Sphingobium yanoikuyae: one gene and its partner. The protein of the gene in region 1 interacts with the protein of each later gene in a pairwise test. Links are inferred from orthologs where the notes say so. Each region holds a gene or a part of one and is shown in the gene's direction. Other genes may lie near its edges.

The links.
Region 2: the proteins of leuS (region 1) and ligA interact in binary tests that used the Escherichia coli proteins (3 or more experiments, as listed by UniProt). The link is inferred for Sphingobium yanoikuyae from one-to-one orthologs.

Annotation. Positions count from the first base shown.
Region 1 is NZ_CP139979.1:4,229,647-4,233,074, reverse strand. What follows is about bases 238-3,348. They hold leuS (leucine--tRNA ligase), read left to right. Parts: upstream 238-567; coding sequence 568-3,129; downstream 3,130-3,348. Other genes in these bases: lptE (LPS assembly lipoprotein LptE), read left to right, coding at 3,194-3,348; U0025_RS19535 (DUF3576 domain-containing protein), read left to right, coding at 238-464. Also shown: more of U0025_RS19535, read left to right, coding at 18-237; more of lptE, read left to right, coding at 3,349-3,428.
Region 2 is NZ_CP139979.1:753,097-756,307, forward strand. The notes cover bases 223-3,116. They hold ligA (NAD-dependent DNA ligase LigA), read left to right. Parts: upstream 223-554; coding sequence 555-2,678; downstream 2,679-3,116. Other genes in these bases: U0025_RS03525 (putative quinol monooxygenase), read left to right, coding at 223-533; U0025_RS03535 (hypothetical protein), read left to right, coding at 2,688-3,005; U0025_RS03540 (acyltransferase family protein), read left to right, coding at 3,083-3,116. Outside these bases: DNA repair protein RecN, read left to right, coding at 1-17; more of U0025_RS03525, read left to right, coding at 159-222; more of U0025_RS03540, read left to right, coding at 3,117-3,211. UniProt on the Escherichia coli protein: DNA ligase that catalyzes the formation of phosphodiester linkages between 5'-phosphoryl and 3'-hydroxyl groups in double-stranded DNA using NAD as a coenzyme and as the energy source for the reaction.

The DNA of each region.
Region 1 (3,428 bases):
AAGCTAGGACATGCCTGATGGTCCGTCGCCTTCCCGTTACCCTTTCCTCCGGTCTTCTGCTGGCTGCGCTCCTGCCGCTTGCCGCATGCGGGGGCGGCGCGAAGGAACGGCCCAAGGCCGATCTGGCCGCGTCGAAGGTCACCACCATCGGCGTCAACGCCTATCTGTGGCGCGCCAGCCTGGACACGCTGTCCTTCATGCCGATGGTGCAGACCGATTCCAACGGCGGCGTCATCGTCACCGACTGGTATACCAATCCCAACACGCCGAGTGAGCGGATGAAGGTCACCGTGTCGATCCTGGACCAGGATCTGCGCGCCGACGCGCTGCGCGTGGCCGCCAGCCGTCAGGTCAACCAGAATGGCCAGTGGGTCGATGCCCCGGTGCAGGCCGCGACGGTGCAGAAGCTGGAAGAGATCATCCTGACCAAGGCGCGCGACCTGCGCCGCATGGCGATCGGCTGAACCACCCCTTTCGGGCGCGACTGATACGGTAACGCCCTGTTTTCAAACCATCGGGGCTGGGCTTTCACAGAGCCCAGCCCGCTTGCATTTGTAAGGACATGACATGCAAAGGCGCTTCAACCCGCTGGAGGCCGACGCCCGCTGGCAGGCCGTCTGGGACGAGAAGCAGAGCTTCAAGGCGGACGATGCCTCGACGAAGCCGCGCAGCTACGTGCTGGAGATGTTCCCCTATCCGTCGGGGCGCATCCATATCGGTCATGTCCGCAACTACTCGATGGGCGACGTGCTGGCACGCTTCCGCCGGATGACCGGCCATGAAGTGCTGCATCCGATGGGCTGGGACGCGTTCGGCATGCCGGCCGAAAATGCGGCGATGGAAAAGAAGGTGCATCCGGGCGAATGGACCCGGTCGAACATCGCCAATATGCGCGCGCAGCTGAAGAAGCTGGGTTTCGCGATCGACTGGAGTCGCGAACTCGCCACCTGCGAGCCGGATTATTATGGCCATGAACAGGCGCTGTTCTTGGACATGCTGGAATCAGGCCTGGTCTATCGCAAGGAAAGCCAGGTCAACTGGGATCCGGTCGACATGACCGTGCTGGCGAACGAGCAGGTGATCGACGGGCGCGGCTGGCGTTCGGGCGCGCTGGTCGAGAAGCGCAAGCTCAACCAGTGGTTCCTCAAGATCACCCAGTTTGCCGACGATCTGCTGGAGGGCCTCAATACGCTCGACCAGTGGCCCGACAAGGTGCGCCTGATGCAGGAAAACTGGATCGGCAAGTCGGTCGGCCTGCAGTTCAGCTTCAAGCCGGTCGCGCCGTTCGACAGCGAGATCGAGGTCTATTCGACCCGCCCCGACACCATCTTCGGCGCCAGCTTCGTCGCGATCGCCGCCGACCATCCGGTCGCGCAGGCCGTTGCCGCGAACAATCCCGATGCCGTTGCCTTCATCGAGAAGTGCAAGGAAGGCGGCACCACCGCCGCCGAGCTGGAAACGGCGGAGAAGCTGGGCTTCGACACCGGCCTGACGGTCGCGCATCCGTTCGATCCGGAATGGCACCTGCCCGTCTTCATCGCCAATTTCGTGCTGATGGACTATGGCACCGGGGCCGTCATGGGCGTGCCCGCGCATGACCAGCGCGACCTCGACTTCGCGCGCAAATATATGCTGCCGGTCGAGCGCGTCGTCGCGCTGGATGGCGAAGCCGACAAGCCGATCCATGACGAGGCCTATACGGGCCCCGGCCATCTGGTGAACTCGCGCTTCCTGGACGGCATGGCGGTCGAAGCCGCCAAGGCCGCCGTCATCGCGCGCGCCGAGGGTGAAGGCTGGGGCGCGGGCAAGACCGTGTTCCGCCTGCGCGACTGGGGCGTGTCGCGCCAGCGTTACTGGGGCACCCCGATCCCGGTCATCCATTGCGATGATTGCGGCGTGGTGGGCGTGCCCAAGGACCAGCTGCCGGTGACGCTGCCCGAGGATGTGACCTTCGACATTCCCGGCAACCCGCTGGACCGCCATCCGACCTGGAAGCATGTCGATTGCCCCACCTGCGGCAAGGCGGCGCGGCGCGAGACCGACACGCTCGACACCTTCGCGGATTCGAGCTGGTATTTCATCCGCTTCGCCAGCCAGCCCGACGACAAGCCGTTCGATCGTGCGACCGTCGAGCAGTGGCTGCCGGTCGGCCAATATATTGGCGGCGTGGAACATGCGATCCTGCATCTTCTCTACGCCCGTTTCTGGACCCGCGCGCTGCAGCATATGGGCCAGCTGGGCTTTGCCGAGCCCTTCACCGGCCTGTTCACCCAGGGCATGGTGACGCACGAGACTTACAAGATCGAAAAGCCGAAAATGGTTGTTGATGGCGTAGAAATTACGCCGGTTAACGGAACGACCCAGTTTCTTTCTCCGGCTGAAATCGAACGCCGTGACGGGAAAGTCTATACTCTTGGCGGTGGTATTGAGGTCGAAGTCGGCCGCGTCGAGAAGATGTCCAAGTCGAAGAAGAATGTCGTCGATCCCGATGACATCATCGAACAATATGGCGCCGACGCCGTGCGCTGGTTCATGCTGTCGGACAGCCCGCCCGAGCGCGACCTGCCCTGGACCGAGGCTGGCATCGAGGGCAGCTGGCGCTTCGTCAACCGCGTCTGGCGCCTGTTCGGCGAAGCCGATGCGGCGGCAGAGGGCCAGGACAAGGCCCTGGACCGCAAGCTGCACCAGACGATCGACGGCGTTTCCAAGGATATCGAGGCGCTGGGCTTCAACAAGGCCGTCGCCAAGATCTATGAGCTGGTGAACGCGATCGAGAAGGCCAAGCCGTCGGCCAGCCGTACCGCGGCGATCCGCGCGCTGGCGCTGCTGGTCGCGCCGATGACCCCGCATCTGGCCGAAGAGGGCTGGGCCGAGATGGCGCAGCCGGGCCTGATCGCCGAAGCCGCCTGGCCGGCGGTCGATCCGGCACTGCTGGTCGAGGATGAAGTGACCATCGCCTGCCAGGTGATGGGCAAGCTGCGCGACACCATCACCGTGCCCAAGGGCACGCCCAAGGATGAACTGGAAAAGCTGGCACTGGCCGCGCCGAACGTCGTTCGCACGCTGGATGGCGCCACCCCCAAGAAGGTGATCGTGGTGCCCGATCGTCTGGTCAATCTGGTCATCTGACCTGTGCCCGTCACCCCGACCTTTGGTTCGACAAGGGCGGGGTGACGGGATAAGGATCATGCCCATGAAGCGCATCCTTCCCCTCGTCGCCCTGACTCTTCTCACCGCTTGCGGGCTGCGCCCGGTCTATGGCGGCGGTAGCCATGGCGCGGTGGCGCAGGGGCTGGGCCATGTCGAAGTGCAGGATATTGCGGGCAAGGGCGGCTGGCTGATGCGCAACGCCCTCAACGACCGGCTTGGCGCGATCAGCAATGGTTCCGGCCCCAGCTACAAGCTGGTGGTGAAGCTGGACGACCAGA
Region 2 (3,211 bases), 3.5 Mb from region 1 along the record:
GGCTGCTGGAAGCTTGAGGCTTGCCAATTCGCGCGTTTCACATACCGTTCGGGCTGAGCGAAGTCGAAGCCTTCACCTGAGCGAAGCGAAGGCGCCTCGCTCCGCTCGGCGCGTCCTTCGACTTCGCTCAGGACGAACGGAGGGGATAGGATAGCCGCATGACCCATAATCGCAGAGACATGCTCGGCCTCGCCGCCGCGACGCTGGCCGCAACGGCTATCCCCGCCGCCGCGCAGGAGGCGAAACCGCGCTACGGCCTGATCGGCCAGATGCTCAGCGCGCCCGGCAAGCGCGACGAACTGGTCGGATATCTGAAGGATGCGATCAGCGCGATGCCCGGCTGCCTCTCCTATGTCGTGGCGCTCGACACCGCCAATCCCGACGCGCTCTGGATCACCGAAGTCTGGGACAGCCGCGAAAGCCACGCCGCTTCGCTCAAGCTCCCCGCGGTCCGCGCCGCCATCGCCAAGGCCCGCCCGATCATCGCCGGCTTCCCCCAGCATTTTGAAACCGTGCCGGTGGCGGGAATCTGAAGTGGGCGTTAAGGCATCCCCATGACCGATCCCGCCAGCCTCACCGAAGCCGAAGCCGCCAACCGCCTGATGCGCCTTGCCAGGGAGGTGGCGAAGCATAACCGCCTCTATCATGACCAGGACGCGCCGGAGATCAGCGACGCGGACTATGACGCGCTGATCCGCGAGAATAACGCGCTCGAAGCGGCCTTCCCGCATCTGATCCGCGCCGACTCGCCCAACGCACAGGTCGGCGCTGCCGCCACCTCGGCACTGAAGAAGGTGCCGCACGCGGTCCGCATGATGAGCCTCGACAATGGCTTTGCCGACGAGGATATCGCCGAGTTCGCCGCGCGCGTCCGCCGCTTCCTGGCACTGGCCGAGGATGCGCCGGTGGCGATGACCGCCGAACCGAAGATCGATGGCCTGTCCTGTTCGCTGCGCTATGAGCAGGGCAAACTGGTGCTGGCCGCGACCCGCGGCGACGGCACCACGGGTGAGGATGTCACCGCCAATGTCCGCACCATCGCCGACATCCCTGAGCGCCTGACCGGCGAAGCCATCCCCGACCTGTTCGAGGTGCGGGGCGAGGTCTATATGGCCAAGGCGGATTTCGTCGCCCTCAACCAGCGGCTGCTGGACGAGGCGGAGGATGCCGACAAGGCGCGCCAGTTCGCCAATCCGCGCAACGCGGCCGCCGGATCGCTGCGCCAGAAGGACGCCAGCGTCACTGCCAGCCGTCCCTTACGTTTCCTCGCCCATGGCTGGGGCGCCCATAGCGCGCTGCCCGCCGACACCCAGTTGGGCGTGATGCAGGCGATTGCGAGTTGGGGTCTGCCCGTGTCCGACATGCTGGTCTGCGTCGATAGCATCGACGCGATCCTGGCCCATTATCGCGCGATCGAACGCGCCCGCGCCGACCTGCCCTTCGACATTGACGGCGTCGTTTACAAGGTCGACCGGCTCGACTGGCAGCAGCGGCTCGGCTTCGTGGCCAAGGCGCCGCGCTGGGCGATCGCCCATAAATTCCCGGCCGAACGCGCCCAGACCACGCTGGAGGCGATCGACATCCAGGTCGGCCGCACCGGCAAGCTGACCCCGGTCGGGCGCCTGACCCCGGTGACGGTCGGCGGCGTCGTCGTCTCCAACGTCACGCTCCACAATGCCGACGAGATCGAACGGCTGGGCGTGCGGCCGGGCGACCGCATCGTCGTCCAGCGCGCCGGCGACGTCATCCCGCAGGTGGTCGACAATCTGACCCGCGACGAAGTACGCGAACCCTTTCCCTTCCCCACTCACTGCCCGGTCTGCGGATCGGAAGCGGTGCGCGAGGAGGAGGAAGTCGATTATCGCTGCACCGGCGGCCTGATCTGCGCCGCCCAGCGGTTCGAGCGGCTGCGCCATTTCGTCAGCCGCGCCGCGCTCGATATCGAGGGGCTGGGCGAAAAGACGATCGAGGAATTTCTCGACCTTGGCTGGATCAAGGAGCCGGCCGACATCTTCCGCCTGCGCACCCATGCCGGTGAACTGCTGGGGCGCGAGGGCTGGAAGGAAAAGTCGGTCGACAATCTGCTCGCCGCGATCGAGGCGAAGCGCGCGCCCGACGCCGCCAAGCTGCTGTTCGGCCTGGGCATCCGCCATGTCGGTGCGGTGACGGCGCGCAGTCTGATGAAGAAAGTTGTAACTCTACAGGGGCTTCGGCATGCCATCGACCAAATGAACGAGATGTATCGCACATCGGACGGGGCAAGGGTCAAAGCCCCTGCCGATTATTTCGATGATGCGGACATGCTGGGATCGATCGATGGGATTGGTTCGACTGTAATTGAGTCTCTGCGCGATTTCTTCCACGAACCCCATAATGTCGAGGCGTGGGACGATCTGCTCTCCGAAGTGTCGCCGCCCGATTATGTCGTCGAAACCACCGCCAGCGCCGTCACCGGCAAGATCGTCGTCTTCACCGGCAAGCTGGAAACCATGAGCCGCGACGAGGCCAAGGCGCAGGCCGAGCGGCTGGGCGCCAAGGCGGCGGGATCGGTCAGTGCCAAGACCGACCTGGTCGTCGCCGGCCCCGGCGCGGGATCGAAGCTCAAACAGGCGACGGCGCTCGGCATCGAGGTGATTAGCGAAGAAGCCTGGGCTGACATTGTTAGGGCGGCAGGCTAAGGGGCGATCATGTCAAACAGCAACAACAGCGGCACCGTCCTGGTCGACGGCGCGCATTATGATTGGGAAGTGCGGCGCGAACCGCAATGGAGCGATGCGGATGGCTGGCGCGGCATGACCGTCGCCCTGCAGCAGCAGGGGACGCAGCGCGGCGCCGTGCTGGAATTTCCGCCGCCCAAGCGCCTGCTCAAAGGACTGGCCCGCGGCCGGCTCCAGATCAACGACGCCATCGTCGCGCGCGGCGTGCGCGCGGCGCTGGCGGCCGGCTGGGAACCGGAATCGCGCGGCAAGCCGATGCAGTTCATGGTCGACGCCGACGGCAATTGATGCCGGCGCCCCGGCGCGGGCGCTATCGTTCACGCAAATTTACCCAATCTTATCGCGTGGGGGCGTAGGGCAGGGGGATGATGGGGCAGGGTCGGACGCGATTGCAGGAACTGGACGCGTTGCGTGGCATCGCGGCCTTTTCCGTGCTGCTCTTCCATTATTTCAACATCTACCCCAAGCTCTTCCCGCACGGCCATCGCCTGCCG